Regions from separate parts of the Bradyrhizobium sp. UFLA05-125 genome, predicted to be linked through region 3. Evidence: predicted binding sites of a transcription regulator. Region 3 holds the regulator's gene; each other region holds the start of a gene.
The links. Region 3 encodes LexA, which represses DNA repair genes until DNA is damaged. Its sites were predicted from a motif close to TGTTCNNNNTGTGTTCNG; they were not measured.
Positions count from the first base shown of each region.

Region 1: SO156_RS34980 (ATP-dependent Clp protease adaptor ClpS) is a predicted target of LexA. The motif match lies at 1,647-1,664, and genes of this name have one in related genera.
Region 2: SO156_RS26425 (PA0069 family radical SAM protein) is a predicted target of LexA. The motif match lies at 2,081-2,098, and genes of this name have one in related genera.
Region 4: ruvC (crossover junction endodeoxyribonuclease RuvC) is a predicted target of LexA. The motif match lies at 1,939-1,956, and genes of this name have one in related genera.

Region 1 covers NZ_JBANBJ010000062.1:34,747-38,955, reverse strand. Annotated here, with positions in the region: gene SO156_RS34985 (AAA family ATPase) at 1-436, opposite strand, end outside; gene SO156_RS34980 (ATP-dependent Clp protease adaptor ClpS) at 454-1,614, opposite strand; gene SO156_RS34975 (DHA2 family efflux MFS transporter permease subunit) at 1,719-3,338, opposite strand; gene SO156_RS34970 (HlyD family secretion protein) at 3,280-4,209, opposite strand, start outside.
Region 2 covers NZ_JBANBJ010000035.1:27,837-32,045, forward strand. Annotated here, with positions in the region: gene SO156_RS26420 (phosphoketolase family protein) at 1-1,903, opposite strand, end outside; gene SO156_RS26425 (PA0069 family radical SAM protein) at 2,120-3,283, shown strand; gene rnhB (ribonuclease HII) at 3,362-4,192, shown strand.
Region 3 covers NZ_JBANBJ010000013.1:136,138-140,346, forward strand. Annotated here, with positions in the region: gene SO156_RS15370 (hypothetical protein) at 1-86, shown strand, start outside; gene SO156_RS15375 (hypothetical protein) at 188-364, opposite strand; gene SO156_RS15380 (molybdopterin molybdotransferase MoeA) at 591-1,802, shown strand; gene lexA (transcriptional repressor LexA) at 1,978-2,676, shown strand; gene SO156_RS15390 (hypothetical protein) at 2,845-3,051, shown strand; gene SO156_RS15395 (hypothetical protein) at 3,266-3,703, shown strand; gene SO156_RS15400 (ComEC/Rec2 family competence protein) at 3,712-4,209, opposite strand, start outside.
Region 4 covers NZ_JBANBJ010000019.1:46,579-50,787, forward strand. Annotated here, with positions in the region: gene ruvB (Holliday junction branch migration DNA helicase RuvB) at 1-304, opposite strand, end outside; gene SO156_RS18810 (cytidine deaminase) at 301-720, opposite strand; gene ruvA (Holliday junction branch migration protein RuvA) at 767-1,384, opposite strand; gene ruvC (crossover junction endodeoxyribonuclease RuvC) at 1,381-1,908, opposite strand; gene SO156_RS18825 (YebC/PmpR family DNA-binding transcriptional regulator) at 2,124-2,870, opposite strand; gene SO156_RS18830 (methyl-accepting chemotaxis protein) at 3,081-4,209, shown strand, end outside.

The sequences.
Region 1 (4,209 bases), on a different contig from region 3:
TGCCGCCGTCGCGGGCCAGGCTCGCCTGTGCCAGCCGCCGCATCAATTCCTTGATGAAGGCGCAACTCGTGCCCTCACTGCGCCGCGCCGCTTCGGCGACGATGGCGTCATCGAGCGGCAGCCCCTTGCCGTAGAGCCGTACCAGCTTGCTGCGGCCGAGCTCGTTGGGGAGAGGCACTTCGATGGCCTGGTCGATCCGGCCGGGCCGGCCGGCGAGCGCATCTTCGAGGTCCCCCGGCCGGTTGGTGGTCAGGACGAAGAGGATGTCTGCGTCCTCCTTCAGCCTGTCCATCTCGTTGAGCAGCCTGTTCAGAAGGGGCTCCTCGCATGGCCCCATGTCATCGCGGTCGCGGGCGATGAGATCGACATCCTCGATCACCACCATCGAGGGCTGAAGCAGCCGCGCCAGGCTCATATAGGCGCCGAGAAGGCCCATTTGCTCGGCGGTGATGATCAGGGTCGTATGGCGGGCAAATGCGCCGCGAGATACCGGATCGTGTGCGTCTTGCCGGTGCCTGGCGGGCCGTACAGCAAAATGCCCTTGCGCGTCGACTGACCGAGCCTGCGCAATTGATCGCGGGTCCCGACGAATCTCAGGACGTTGCGATCGAGCAGCCGCAAGGTCTGCTCCGGCAGGATCACCTCGTCGCGTGCGACCGGCGGCAGGCGGTGTACGGTGATGCCGCGCGAGAGGCCGCGATAATCTCGGTCGGCGTCGAGCGAGAGAATCTTGCCGCGATAGGTGCGCGCGGTCTGCACAGCCTGCTCCAGCTCGCCGAAGCATCGCTGGACGAGGGCCGCGCCCGCGGCGCCAGAGGGCACGGCGAGTTCGATCCGGATTCCGGACTCGCGGCTGAACTCGCGATGCGCACAGAGCAGCACGGCGTAGCGGAGATCACCCTGCGCGCACAGCCACAGCCCGTTGTCGAGGCACTTGGCGGGGTTCTTCTCGCCAATATCGACATCGAAATACTGGAGCGGTGCGATCGCCTGCGCATTGCGGCCTTCGCGCAGAAGCCGCGCAATCGACAGCGTTTCGTAGCGTTGCTCGTCATTGATGCCGAACAGCCGGACGGCGGAAGCGAACAGGCGGTCGATGCCCGCCTGGACGTCTGCGCGCATGTGTCCCGGAAACTGGCGAACCGTGGTCACGAGCTTGCTGCGTGGAACGCCGGCAAAATGCCGGTCCAGAACCTCGCAGGCATATTCGAACTCCTCTTCCTTCGGCTCCTCGCCGGAGTTACCTGCGGCACGCATGCAGTCGCTGCACAGCCAGATCGTCCGGCCCCCGAGTCGCACGTCGGTCTGCGCCTCGGGCTTGCCGCAAAGCTCGCAGGTCGTCTTGACCGGTTCGAGTGTGATCCGCAGGCCGTGACCTGCAAATTGAATGTGCTGCAGCGCGGATTTGAGCAGTGCGTCGGCGACGGACCGCGGGTAGGGACCGCTACCGGCCTTTTCCTCCTGCTCGATCCTGGTGATCAGCGCGACCGCCTCGCGCTCGGACTTACCGAAAACCCGCCGCAGCAATTCGATCACGAATTCGTCTGGCGTATCTTCGTCATCATGAATCACGAGCTGGGCCGGCCCGCCATCGCCGTGCATATCACTCATCATGAAATGAACTCCTGATACAACCTGTACTTGAATGGAACAAAGGAAGAACACAAAAAAAGACGGCCGTCAAGCGTGACGGCCGCTCAAAAATAAGTGGTCGAGGCTTAGTGCGCCGGGCCGCCCGCCGCCTTCACGCTCCGCGTCAGCAGCACGGCCAGCGCGGCCAGCACCAGCATCACGCCGATCACGGCAAAGGTGTCGGAAAAGCCCATTACCAGCGCCTGGCGCTTCACCAGCTTGCCGAGCGCGATGACGGCCTGCTCGTGCGCGGCGTTGGGATCCGGCACGCCATGGGCGACGAAATAGTTCGTGAGCTGCGCGATGCGGCTGCGGACCTCCTCGCGGCCGAGCGTCACGGATTGGCCGATGATGTTGGAATGAAATTGCTCGCGCTTGGTAACGATGGTCGCGAGCACGGCGGTGCCGATCGCGCCGCCGAGATTGCGCATCATGTTGGAGATACCGGAGGCGGCGGCCGCATCCTGCGGTGCGACGCTACCGAGGCTGAGCGCTGAGAGCGGCGCCAGCGTCAGTGCCTGACCGACCGCGCGCACGACGTTGGGCGCGAGGAACTGATCGCCCGCATAATCGAGCGACATCATGATGTTCATGAAGGAGCTCGTGGCGAACAATAGCAGGCCGACGGTCGCGATATAGCGGGCGTCGAAGCGCTGCATCAGCTTCGGCACCAGGGGGATCAGGAGAAGCTGCGGCAGGCCGGTCCAGGCCAGCACGTTGCCGATCTGCTCGGCATTGTAGCCTTGCACCTGGCCGAGATAGGCGGGCAGCAGGTAGACCGAGCCGAACAGGGCGAAGCCGAGGAAGACCGAGGCGATCGTGCCGATGCCGAAATTCCATTGCGTCAATAGCCGCAGGCGCAACAGTGGCTTTTCCACGACCAGCTCATTGTAGATGAACAGTGCGAGGCTGACGGCCGCGACAATGGCAAGCCGCACGATGAGGGGCGAGCCGAACCAGTCGTCCTTGTTGCCTTCCTCGAGCACGGCCTGGAGCGAGGCCAGGCCGACCGCCATGGTGGCGATGCCGAACCAGTCGCCTTCGCGCAGCAGGCCTAGCTGAAGCGGCTGGCGCTCCAGCGCGAAGAACAGCGTCGCGACCATGACCGCGGTCGGCACGACGTTGACGAAGAAGATGGTCTGCCAGCCGTAATTCTCGGTGAGATAGCCGCCGATGGTCGGGCCGATCGCGGGCGCAAAGGTCACCGCGAGTGAGAACATCGCGAGCCCGATCGGCTGCTGGCCCTTCGGCAGCTTGGTGAAGACCAGCGTGAACGCCATCGGGATCAGGACGCCGCCGAAAAAGCCCTGCAAGCCGCGCATCGCGATCATCGAGGGCAGGTCGTGGGTGAAAGCACAGGCGACCGAGAATGCCGCAAACAGCGTCGCAAAGCTCAGGATGATGTTACGGAACGAGAACACGCGCGACAGATAGTCGGTGAGCGGGATGACGATGATCTCGCCGATCAGATAGGACGTCGAGATCCAGGAGCCGTTGTCGACACCGGTGCCGATGCCGCCCTCGATATTGAGCAGCGAGGCGTTGGTGATCTGGATGTTCAGGATCGCCATGAAGGCGCCGATCATCGCCGCGAAGACGGCGATCCAGATCGTGGCGCTGGCGCGGTTCGGATCGGCGACGATGCGATCAGGCGTCGCGGCCGGAATCGAGCGTGCGGGTGCTGGGATTGCGAGGCTGTTGGACATGGCGCGACCCTCCGGAGGTCTGGTTTGCCTTAGTCTGGGTTGCCTTGGGTGCAGTCGCTGCCAGCGCGGCGGGAGCGCTGGAACGCGTCGCAATCGTCGGGATCACGGACATGCCCGGACGCAGCGCGAACGACGGCGCGCTCTCGGCATCGAGCGCGATCCTGACGGGGATCCGCTGAACCACCTTGGTGAAGTTGCCGGTGGCGTTGTCGGGCGGCAGCAGCGCGAACTCCTGACCGCTCGCGGGCGCGATCGAATCGACGTGCCCGTGCACGACCTGGCCCGGGAACATGTCGACCTCGATGTCGACCGTCTGGCCGGCATGCACGTTGGTGAGCTGGGTCTCCTTGAAGTTGGCGACCACATAGGCGCCGTCGGCAGGCACGATCGACATCAACTGCGTGCCGGCCTGAACGAACTGGCCGACGCGAAGGGTGCGGTTGCCGACCACGCCACCGATCGGGGAGACGATCGTCGTGTAGCCGAGATTGAGCTCGGCCTGGTGCTGCACGGCTTCCGCGCGGGCGAGAGCGGCCGTGGCCTGCACGATCTCGGCTTTCAACAGATCGACCTGCTTGAGGGCGGAGGCGAGATTGGCGGTGTCGCGCTGGATCGTCGCGTCCGCGCTGGCGTCGCGCGCCTGCGCCTGCTGCGCATTCTGCACGCTGCCGAAGCCTGTCGCGGCGAGGCCCGTGTAGCGCTTGTTCTCCTGGCTTGCGAAGGTCTTGGTTGCGGTGTCGACGTCGATCGTCGCCCTGGCGGCCGAGATCACCGCCTGCTGAACCTCGAGCTGCGCCTCCTTGCTCGTGATGGTGGCACTCGCGGCCGCAACGTCGGCGCCGGCCTGGTCGAGCGCGACCTTGAAGTCGCG
Region 2 (4,209 bases), on a different contig from region 3:
TCGGCACGTCGCCGGCGCAGGCCATCACGACGTCAGGCTCGCCATCGGCATCTTCCGTGCCGGCCCAGGTCCAGATGCCGATGCCGGCATCGCAATGCGTCGCCGCATCCTGCATGGTGAGCCATTGCGGCGCGGGCTGCTTGCCGGCAACGATCACGTTGATGCGGTCATAGGTGCGCAGGCAGTGATCGGCGACCCACAGCAGCGTGTTGGCGTCGGGTGGGAAATAGACGCGGACGATGTCGGCCTTCTTGTTGGTGACGAGGTCGACGAAGCCGGGGTCCTGATGGCTGAAGCCGTTATGGTCCTGGCGCCAGACATGCGAGGTCAGGAGATAGTTGAGCGAGGCGATCGGCCGCCGCCAGGTCAGCTCGCGCGACACCTTCAGCCATTTGGCGTGCTGGTTGAACATCGAATCGACGATGTGGATGAAGGCTTCATAGCAGGAGAAGAAGCCGTGGCGTCCGGTGAGCAGATAGCCTTCGAGCCAGCCCTGGCAGAGATGCTCGCTCAAGACCTCCATGACACGGCCATCCTGGGCGAGGTGGACGTCATAAGGCTCGGTCGGCTCCATCCAGACCCGTTCGGTCGCCTCGAATACGGCGTCAAGCCGGTTTGACGCGGTTTCGTCCGGGCCCATGATGCGGAAGTTGCGGGCATCCGCATTCAGCCTGACGACGTCGCGCAGGAATTTGCCAAGCTCGCGCGTTGCCTCGGCGACCGTCTTGCCCGGCTGCTTCACCTCGACGGCAAAGTTGCGGAAATCGGGCAGCTTGAGCTCGCGCTTCAGCAGTCCGCCATTGCCGTGCGGATTTGCGCCCATGCGGCGGTCGCCGGTGGGGGCGAGGGCCTGCAATTCGGGAACAAGCGTGCCGTGGGGGTCGAACAGCTCCTCCGGCGCGTAGCTCTTCATCCAGGCTTCGAGCACTTTCAGATGCGCCGGATTTTCGCGGCAATTGGCAACCGGCACCTGGTGGGCACGCCAAAAGCCCTCGACCTTCAGCCCGTCGACCTCCTTTGGTCCGGTCCAGCCCTTCGGTGAGCGCAGCACGATCATCGGCCAGCGCGGCCGCTCGATCGCGGTCCTTGTTTCGCGCGCATGCTGCTGAATCGAGCGGATGCTCGCCAGCGCCACGTCGAGCGCGTCCGCCATGATCCTGTGCATCGTTTTGGGATCATCACCCTCGACGAACAGCGGCTCGTGGCCTAGCCCACGGAAGAGATCGCGGATCTCCCCGTCGCGCATCCGCCCGAGCACGGTGGGGTTGGCGATCTTGTAGCCGTTGAGATGCAGGATCGGCAGCACCGCACCGTCATGCGCAGGATTCAAAAACTTGTTCGAATGCCAGGACGCCGCAAGCGGCCCTGTCTCGGCCTCGCCGTCACCGACGACGCAGGCGACGATCAGGTCGGGATTGTCGAGCGCGGCGCCATAGGCGTGGACCAGCGCGTAGCCGAGCTCGCCGCCTTCATGGATCGAGCCCGGCGTCTCCGGCGCCGCGTGGCTCGGAATGCCACCGGGGAAGGAGAACTGCCTGAACAGCTTGCGCAATCCGTCCGCATCGCGCCCGATGTCTGGATAGATCTCGCTATAGCTGCCTTCGAGATAGGTATTGGCGACCATGCCCGGGCCGCCATGGCCGGGGCCGCAGATATAGAGGACGCTGAGATCGAGCGTGCGGATCGCGCGGTTCAGATGGGCATAGATGAAGTTCAGCCCCGGCGTCGTCCCCCAATGGCCGAGCAGGCGCGGCTTGATGTGCTCGGGGCGGAGCGGCTCGCGCAGCAGCGGATTGTCCAAAAGGTAGATTTGTCCGACGGATAAGTAGTTGGCGGCGCGCCAGTAGCGATCGAGCAGGTCGAGGTCGCCTCCGCTGGCGCGCGCTTGTTGTTGGCTTGTCATGATGGGCTGCCCTTGTTGCGACGACCGTCACCAACCCGGTTCCCGGGCGATCGATCCCGTTTCTACCGGCGGCATCAAACGGCAACGCGGCCGGCAACCCTTGAGCGAGGTCAAAATTCGGTGCGCTAAGTTTGGGCGGCTACTTTGCATGGGGTTGTTTTGCGGCTTTTACGTTCTTGTTCTTGATTTGTTCCGATCGCGTGCTATCTTGGTTTCATGAGTCGAGCATCCTCTCATGCCCTCAAGCACCCGCCGGTCACGGCGCCCTCCGAGCCGGCGGGTGCGCCTTCCGCGTTTCCTGAGCTTGCCGTCGCGATCGACCGCGAACGCAGGCGCGGGCGCGGCGCCCAGTCCAACGCCAGCGGCCGTTATGAGGCCGAGGCGCGCGTCGCCTTCGATGACGGCTGGCAGAGCCTCGAGGAACTGCCGCCGTTCAAGACCACCGTGGCCGTCGACAACTCGCGCAAGGTAATCACCCGGAACGACTCCCCCGACATCGGCTTTGACCGTTCCATCAATCCCTACCGCGGCTGCGAGCACGGTTGCGTCTATTGCTTCGCGCGGCCGACCCACGCCTATCTCGGGCTCTCGCCTGGGCTCGACTTCGAGTCAAAACTGTTCGCCAAGCCCGAGGCGCCGGCGCTGCTCGAGAAGGAACTTGCCGCGACCGGCTATGAGCCGCGGATGATCGCTATCGGCACCAACACTGATCCCTATCAGCCGATCGAGCGTGAGCGCAAAATCATGCGCGGCATCCTGGAGGTGCTGGAGCGCGCCGGCCATCCCGTCGGCATCGTCACCAAATCGGCGCTGGTGACGCGCGACATCGATATCCTCTCGCGCATGGCCAAGCGCAACCTCGCCAAGGTTGCGATCTCGGTGACCACGCTCGATCCGAAGCTGGCGCGCACCATGGAGCCGCGCGCCTCCACGCCGCCCAAGCGTCTGGAGGTGCTGAAGCAGCTTACGGAGGCCGGTATCCCGACGACCGTGATGGTCGCTCCCGTGATCCCTGCGCTGAACGATTCCGAGATCGAACGCATCCTGGATGCGGCCGCGCATGCCGGCGTCAAGGAAGCTTCCTATGTGCTGCTGCGGCTGCCGCTCGAGGTCCGCGACCTCTTCCGTGAATGGCTGATGGCGAACTACCCGGATCGCTACCGCCACGTCTTCACCCTGATCCGCGACATGCGCGGCGGTCGCGACTACGACTCGAAATGGGGCGAGCGGATGAAGGGCACCGGTCCAATGGCCTGGACCATCGGTCGCCGCTTCGAGATAGCCTGCGAGCGGCTAGGTCTGAACAAGCGCAGGTCGAAGCTGACCACCGATCACTTCGCCAAGCCGAAGCGCGGCGGCGAACAGCTCAGTCTGTTCTGACTCAGGCGGGTCTGAATAACGGGAATATCCGAGGTTCCCGGTTGCGCAGGCCGGACCTGCGTGCGCACGATCGCGGCCATGATTCGGGACAAGTCCGCCAGCAAGCCGGCCAGGAAGGCCGCGAAGAAAGAGCCCAAAGCGGCCGCGAAGGAACCTAAGGGCGCCGAAAAGGCCGCCAAGGGTATCATCGCCGTCGCGCCGCCGAGCTTTCGCCGCGAGCGCGCGTTGATCAAGCGCGGCGTCTGGCCGGTTGCCGGTTGCGACGAGGCGGGACGGGGGCCGCTGGCCGGGCCTGTGGTGGCGGCCGCCGTGATCCTCGACCCAAACCGGATCCCGCGAGGCATTGACGATTCCAAGCGCCTGACGGCCGAGGAGCGCGAAAAGCTGTTCGACAAGATCTGCGCAACCGCGCAGGTCTCGGTCGCCGTCGCCTCGCCGGCGCGTATCGACCGCGACAATATACTGCGCGCCTCGCTCTGGGCGCTGAAGCGCGCGGTGGTGGCGCTGCCAGAGTCGCCCCGCCACGTCTTCGTCGACGGTCGCGACAGGCTCGATACGGCCTGCGACTGCGAGGCCGTGATCGGCGGGGATGGCCTGGTGCTCTCGATCGCTGCCGCCTCGATCATTGCCAAGGTGACGCGCGACCGGCTGATGTGCGCACTGGCGGCGGATTGTCCGGGCTACGGTTTCGAGCAGCACAAGGGCTACGCCGTACCGGAACACCTGGACGCGCTCGACCGCCTCGGTCCCTCGATCCACCACCGCAGCTTCTTCGCCCCCGTCGTCGCGGCGCGCGAGAAGCACATGCCCTGGACGGTCGAACCGAGGCGCGACCTGTTCACGGCCGTGGATGAGGCGGTTGTGCAGGTTGAGGCAGAGATACAGGTCGACGTTTCGGCCAATCTCTAGCGGCGGGTTTCACCTCT
Region 3 (4,209 bases):
AATCGCAGGGCGACCCCCTGCCCGAAATGGATCACAGCCTGAAGGCGCCCGACGTCGATCCGGACAATGAAACGGGAGCCACCTGATGCTAGCCGTGAGCCTGGTCGTCGCCGTGGTATGTTTGGCCACCATTATCCCGGTCTTCCTCGTCATTGAGACGATCGCGCGGCGGCCAAGGTAAGCGCACTCAACTGCGCTTGGATTTGGGCCGATCGAGACGCTGCCGTTGCGCGCGCATGCGGCTGGTCTTCTCCTTGAGCGCTTCGATCTCCTCATCGAGCTTTGCGCTCCGCGACTTCGGCGGCTCATCGCCGCGCAGCTTCTCGAGCGCTTTCTCAACCGACAGCTTTGAAGTCTCTGCCATCAGGGTTCTCCCGGACGTCTCCCGACGCGCCTTGCGTGCGGGCGCGCAGCAATTCTGAGCCGGAAGCGGAACGAGGCGATATTGTCCCAAAGGGCATCCTGCCGTCCTGCTGCTGGAAAGACATTTCATCTCCACCTTCGCGTTCGCGCCTTTTGCCTCGACGCCCGCACTCGGCTAGAACGCAACGCGACCTGTCCTTACGATTTGCCCAGCAGGAGTTCAGCCCGTGGCCCTGATGCCGGTTTCCGACGCGCTCGATGCGGTGCTCGCGGGCGTCGAGCCTGTCGCCGACGAGATGGTTGCGCTCGATGCGGCCTACCATCGCGTGCTGGCGCGCGACGTCGCGGCGCGGCGCACGCAGCCGCCGCAGGCGATGTCGGCGATGGATGGCTATGCGGTGCGCGCTGCCGATGCGGCAGAGGTGGGCACAGAGCTCACCGTGATCGGCGAGGTCGCAGCAGGACGACCGTTTGCGGGAACGGTCGGTGCGGGTCAGGCAGTACGGATCTTCACGGGCGGCGTAGTGCCCGATGGCGCGGACGCGGTGGTAATCCAGGAGGACACAGTCGCTGACGGCAGGCGCGTCACGGTCAAGGAGGCCGCGATCGTTGGAAGGCACATCCGTCCCGCCGGCGTCGATTTCCGCGAAGGCGACGTGCTCCTGCGAGAAGGAGCAAGGCTCACCGAACGCGACCTATCACTCGCCGCCGGCATGAACCATCCGCAGCTAGCCGTCCGTCGCCGGCCCAGGATCGCGATTCTCGCGACCGGCGACGAACTCGTGATGCCGGGCTCAACGCCGGGCGCGGGCCAGATCGTCTTTTCCAACGGCTATGCCCTGCACGCGCTGGCGCGGGCCGAGGGCGCCGAAACGGTCGATCTCGGCATTGCCGCCGATACCGTTGCGGCGACCAGCGCCGGCATCCGCCGCGCCCGCGAGAGCGGCGCCGACATCCTGATCACGACCGGCGGGGCCTCAGTCGGCGACCACGACCTGGTGAGGCCGGCGCTTCAGGCCGAAGGTTTCGAGATGGCGTTCTGGAAGATCGCGATGCGGCCGGGCAAGCCGATGATGCACGGCCGTCTCGGCGCGATGCGGGTGATCGGCCTGCCCGGCAATCCGGTCTCGTCCTATGTCTGCGGCTTCCTGTTCATGGTGCCGTTGATTCGCGCGCTTGCTGGCCGCTCTCGCGTTCATCACCGCCGCGAGCGCGCCGTGCTCGGGCGCGACGTCGGGCCCAACGACGTCCGTGAGGATTATCTGCGCGCCCGGCTCGAGGAGCGCGAGGACGGCACGCTCGTGGCCGTTCCCGTCAACCACCAGGACTCCTCACTGCTTGCGAATCTCGCTATGGCACAGGCACTTCTCGTGCGCGCGCCGTTCGCGCCGAAGGCTGAAGCAGGCACGCCTTGCGAGGTGTTGCGGCTGCCCTTGTGAGGGCGATCTGATTCACGTGTAGCGCGAACTTCGCTGCGTTCACCCAAAATTAAGTGGTTGCGGAACACATATCGAACATATAGTGTCCGTTCATGATTTGTTTCGAGCATCTAGCGGCTTCTGCTGAATCTGGCGTCTCGGAATCGAACGACATCAACCGGGGGATTTGGTCGAGATGTTAACGCGCAAACAATACGAGCTTCTGCGGTTCATCAGTGAGCGCCTCAAGGAAAGCGGCGTGCCGCCCTCCTTCGATGAGATGAAGGACGCGCTCGATCTTCGCTCGAAGTCGGGCATCCACCGGCTGATCACTGCGCTGGAAGAGCGCGGCTTCATCCGTCGCCTGCCCAACCGCGCGCGCGCCATTGAGGTCATCAAGCTGCCCGAGCTTCAGGCCGCGGGCGCCGGCCGCCGCGGCTTCACGCCGAGCGTCATCGAAGGCAATCTCGGCAAGGTGCGGGGCGTAAGCGCTCCCGTCGACGACGGCGATCGCCCCGTCGCCGTGCCCGTGATGGGACGGATCGCAGCCGGCACGCCGATCGAGGCATTGCAGACCCGCAGCCACACCATCAGCGTGCCTCCGGACATGCTCGGCTCGGGCGAGCACTACGCGCTCGAAGTGCGCGGCGATTCGATGGTCGACGCCGGCATCCTGGATGGCGACATGGCGCTGATCCAGCGCAACGAGACCGCCGACACCGGCGACATCGTGGTGGCGCTGATCGACGATGAGGAAGCGACGCTCAAGCGCTTCCGCCGTCGCGGCGCGTCAATCGCGTTGGAGCCCGCCAACACCGCCTATGAGGTGCGCATCCTGCCGCCGAACCGGGTGAAGATTCAGGGCAAGCTGATCGGGCTGTACCGGAAGTACTGATTGCCCGCCAGATTGCCGGTTATTGCGCAACGATGCGGGCGGACGGATTGTCCGCTCCGGCAAAATGGTGTTTTCGCTTCCATTGTGATTATCCCCACACCTGCGCGAAGCTAATCCTCGAGCATGGCAGGCGCGAATGCGCTGTGCACGATGCAGAGGACAAAACCCATGCGGCAGATGATTTTGAGCGCAATCTCGGCAGCCTTGATCGCGGAATCGGCATCCGCGAGCGATGCAGCGCAACACCAGCATGGCGCCCGCAAGGCAGAGCACGCGGCAACCAGCGCGCCATTCCGCAAGTCCAACAATGCGATCGCACCTGCGGCGCAGGTGAGATGGCCCTATTCGGGGTACTCCGCTCCTGCCGGCCGCTGATGGAAGCTCGCGTAAGTGAATGGCGTGAACCAAGATAGACTGGCGGCGCGAGGCTTTGTTCCTGGTGTGCCGGGAAAGATAATGTGATCGGGCGACGCGCAGACGGGCCGCAGATTTGCCCACAAAAGCGATACACTCCAAGGCTTCCAACTCTGATAGAGGCCTGCGCCTCCGGGGGGGCGCGGACCTGCTATCTCGCATGAGGAGCACTCCGATGTGTGACTACAGCCTACATGCCGTTGCGACCCGCCCCGCTCAAGTCGGCGAGACGATCGTCACGACAACCTTCCGCGGCACCTCGACGCGTGGATTTGCGTCGGAGCGTGATCTCTCGGTTGCCGTCTGCCTCCTGCCCGGCACCGAGCTCGCCTTCGCCGACAACGTCCGCTACGACAATCGCTGGATCTGGACGCGCACCGTCAATTCCCGCGTCGGCAAGTTCGGTAAGGTCGATCCGCACATTCCCGATCGTCATCATGATGCGATCGAATTCCCCGACGGCAACTACGTACTGGTGACGCAGCTCGTCGAGGGACAGCGTGCCACGGTTCTGCAATTGCCGGTAACGCAGCCGCTCGGCGAGAAGACTGAGCAGCCCGCCGTCGAGCAGCACACCACCACGACGCCTACGACACGCCTGCCGATCGGCTGACGCGTCTTTCAATTCTCGGCCTGCAGGTCGGCCTCCGACGGCGTAGCATCCTTGCTGCGTGGAGTAGCCGGCCGCGGTGCGAGGCTGAGCTCGAAATCACTATCGCCGGCCCCGGCCGGCGACCAGGGGCGGTTTGCGCCCCTTATTTTTACCGTTCGCAGCGTGAAACCGTCGCCCTCGCGCGATAGCGCGAGCGCTCCTTGCGTCTTCAGACGCTCGCGATCCACGACCATCGCCGTGCAATCGGTTGCTGCCGGCTTCGCCGTCACCACCAGCGCGGCGCGGCTGCAATCATCCGCCAGCGCATCGACACGCAGCGAGAGCGCGACCAGGCGACCATCGGCGAGCGGTGTCACGCAGCCGGCCTCGTCGCATGAGACGCCGTCGGCGAGCGACGGATCCGTCGCACTGCGCGGATCGGCATCGGCCGCAAGCCACTCCTTGAGGAGAAAATTGTCCTTGCCGGTTCGGATCAGGTGCAGTTGGCCGTCCCTGCCGCGCACCGC
Region 4 (4,209 bases), on a different contig from region 3:
TGGTGAGAAGCGCGGCGAGATCGCCGGCCTTGGCGATCACGGGGCCCGATGTGGCGCGAAATCCGACGCCGAGCTCGCGCGCCACAATCTGCGCCAGCGTGGTCTTGCCGAGACCGGGGGGACCGACGAACAGTACGTGATCCAGCGCCTCGCCGCGCTTGCGCGCCGCGTCGATGAAGATGGACAGATTCTTGCGCGCCTGCTGCTGGCCGACGAATTCGGTCAGCGATTGCGGGCGCAGCGCGGTATCGCCGACATCGTCGCTGCGGCGCTCGGGCGTGACGATGCGGGAGGGGGTGTTCACTCGTTGCCTCGCCGGTACTTGTTCGGCAACAGCTCGCCGATGCTCGCGACCTTCGGCTCGCGGCCGTTGTCGGGAACGATGACCCGCGCCTTGGCGTCGTAGTCATGGATCAACTCGCGGCAGATGCCGCAGGGTGAGACGACGGCGATGTCGCCGGGCTCGCCGGGCTTCGGATGACGCACGGCGACGATGGTCTCGATGCCGCGGTCACCAGTCTCGGTGATGGCACGTCCGATCGCGATCGCCTCGGCGCAGACGGCGATGCGGCCGATATAGGCATCGATGTTCACGCCGGTGACGATGCGGCCGTCGCGCGTGCGCATCGCCGCCCCCACCTCCTGCCAGTCGTTGCGATAACGTTGGCTGATCGCCGCGGTCGCAGCGGCGATGAGTTCCTTGTCTTCTTTGCTCAGCATGGCGGAAAATGCGTTCCTTCGTCAGTCAGCGGCCGCGCAGGATAGTCTATTTCGACAATTCTTTCAGACCCAGGCGAATGAGCTGCGCGGTTTCCGCATTCTCGCCGGCATTGCGTGACGCCGTGGCAATGGCAGCCGCCGCCTGCGGCTGGCCGTAGCCGAGATTGACCAGCGCTGAGATCGCGTCCGCAACGGGGCGCGGGGCGCGTTGGTCGTCGACGGCGCCGGCAAGATGAACGACCGCCGGGTCGACATTGGCGAAGGCCGGCGCCTTATCCTTTAGTTCAGTGACTATGCGCTCGGCGACCTTGGGGCCGACGCCCGGCGTGCGCGACACCGCGGCCTTGTCGCGCAGTGCGATCGCATTCGCTAGGTCAGGCGGCGACAGTGTGCCGAGCACGGCAAGGGCAACCTTGGCTCCGACGCCCTGCACGGTCTGAAGCAGGCGAAACCATTCGCGCTCCTGGTCGGTGCGGAAGCCGAACAGCTTGATCTGATCCTCTCGGACGTAGGTTTCGATCGACAGCACGGCAGCTTCGCCGGGTGAGGGCAGATGCTGCAGCGTGCGCGTTGAGCAATGCACCTGGTAGCCGACGCCGCCGACGTCGAGGATCACGAAATCCTCGCCATAGGAATCGATCAGGCCTTTGAGCTTGCCGATCATATGCCCACCACCTTCAGCCGCAGGGCGGCGCTTTGGCGATGATGGGCGTGGGTGATGGCGATGGCGAGAGCGTCGGCGGCATCAGAGGACGGCGGCTCGGCCTTGGGCAAGAGGATCTTCAGCATCACTGCGATCTGGTTCTTGTCGGCGTGACCGGCACCGACCACGGTCTTCTTGACCTGGTTTGGCGCGTATTCGGCCACCGTGATGCCGAACATCGCGGGCGCCAGCATGGCGACGCCGCGAGCCTGGCCGAGCTTCAACGTCGCGACGCCGTCCTTGTTGACGAAGGTCTGCTCGACCGCGGCTTCCATCGGCTTGTGATGCGAGAGCACGGCAGCCAGCCCCTCATGGATCGCCAGCAGCCGGCTCGACAGCGGCGCCCCCTCCGGCGGTTCCACCGAGCCGCAGGCGAGATAGACGAGGCGATTGCCCTCGGCCTCGATCACGCCCCAACCGGTGCGGCGCAGGCCTGGGTCGATGCCGATGATGCGGACGGGATGGCGAATCGGAAGCGCGGTCATGGGCCAGTGATAGCCGCTGGCCGGAGGGAGGGAAACAGAAACGGAACGAAAGTCCCCTGGGGAAGTGCGAGGTCTCGTGCCCCGGGCGCAGCAAATTGCGAAGCAGTGCGCTGCTGAACCGGGGCCCATGCCGCCGCCCGCAATCGAGGCGCCGTGGGTCCGGCTCTGCGGCGCACCGCTTCGCGCTGCGCCGCGTCCGGGACACGAGCGCGGCCTCAGCCACCGATCTTCGCGATCAGCGCGTCTGACACCTCGAAATTGGCGTAGACGTTCTGGACGTCGTCGTGCTCGTTGAGCAGGTCCATCAGCTTGAGCAGCTTCTCGCCGGTCTCGTCGTCGACGGCCACCGTGTTCTGCGGCTTCCAGATCAGCGCGGCCTTGCGCGGCTCGCCGAACTTCGCCTCGAGCGCCTTGGCCACATCGCGGTAGCTCTCGGTCGAGGCGTAGATCTCATGGCCGTTCTCGCCCGAGATGACGTCGTCGGCGCCGGCCTCGATCGCGGCATCGAGCACTGCATCGTCGGAAGCGACGCTGCGGTCATATTCGATGATGCCGGTGCGGTCGAACATGAAGGACACCGAGCCGGTTTCGCCGAGATTGCCGCCGGATTTGGTGAAGAAGGAGCGGATGTCGGAGGCCGCGCGGTTGCGATTGTCGGTCAGCGCCTCGACGATGACTGCGACGCCGCCGGGGCCATAGCCCTCGTAGCGGATCTCGTCATAGTTCTCACCGTCACTGCCGAGCGCCTTCTTGATGGCGCGCTCGATATTGTCCTTCGGCATGTTCTCCTGGCGCGCCGCGATCACGGCCGCGCGCAGGCGCGGATTCATGTTGGGATCGGGCGTGCCGAGCTTGGCCGCGACGGTGATTTCGCGGGCCAGCTTGCCGAAGAGCTTCGACTTCTGCGCATCCTGCCGCCCCTTGCGGTGCATGATGTTCTTGAATTGGGAATGTCCGGCCATGCGTGGTCTCTGAGGAATCGTCAGCCAAGGTAAGGGGCAAGATAAGGGATCGAAGCGCGGGCCTTATAGGCCGCGAGCCCCCCGGAATGAAAGAGCATACTTGAAGGTAATATCGTAGGGCCAGATGCCTCGCCATAGGCACTTGTTAACCCTGACTTCATTTCGGGATGTGAAAATATCCTCATCCCGTCCCCCGACAAGAGTGACCTGATGGCCTTCGGACTACTTCGGAAACGTCGGCCGGAACAGGCCGCGCACGCGGCTCTCCCGCAGGCGGCCCAAGCCGTCGCCGAGCCCGTTGCCGCACCGGAGGGCGATTCAGCCAGGGAAATTCTCGAGCTCCTGGAACTCGAGCTCGGCGCGATGATCCGCCAGCTCGAGCGCGCCGCCCAATCGGTCGCCGGCGGGGCGGAAGCGACCGCCAACACGCTCGCGACCATCCGCCAGCGCACCGACGCGCTCACGGGGCGCAGCAGCGCCGCGCAATCGACCGCGACCACCTTTGCCAGCGCGGCCGAGAAATTCACCCAGTCGGCGCAGGGCATCGGCGCGCAGGTCCGCGAGGCCGGCAAGCTCGCCGATGCTGCCAGCGCCGCCGCACAAGAGGCCCGCGCCAATGTCGACCGCCTTCGCGAATCCTCGGCCGCGATCGGCAACGTCGTCAACCTGATCGCGCAGATCGCGCGCCAGACCACGCTGCTCGCGCTGAACTCGACCATCGAGGCGGCGCGCGCCGGCGCGGCCGGAAAAGGCTTTGCCGTCGTTGCGACCGAGGTGAAGGCGCTCGCGGTGCAGACCCAGGGCGCGACCGAGGAGATCACCAGGAAGATCGAGGCGCTGCAAAAGGACGCGGCAGGCTCGGCGGAAGCCGTGCATCGCATCTCGCAGGCAATCGAGGCGATCCGCCCAGTGTTCGACACCGTCAATGGTGCGGTCGCCGAGCAGACCGCGACCACCAGCGAGGTCTCTGGCAACGCCGCGACCGCATCCCAATTCATCATATCCGTGGGCGACAGCGCCGCCGAGATCGATGCCGCCACCAAGGCGGCGGAAGCGCATGGCGAAAGCGTCTCCAGCGCCGGCAAGGCGGTCACGACGTTCGCGCAGAAGCTGAAATCGCGCTGCGCGGTGCTGCTCAGGCAGAGCGACGGCGACGCCCGCCGCAAGACCGAGCGGCTGCCCTGCCATCTCAAGCTCGAGATCAAGGGCGGCCGCGCGACGATGCCGGTCTACGAGATTGCGATGGACGGCGTCCTGATCGGCGGCGCGGATGCCGCGAGGCTTTCAGTGCACGAGACCATCGATGGCCTGCTCCATGATATCGGCGCCTGCCGCCTGC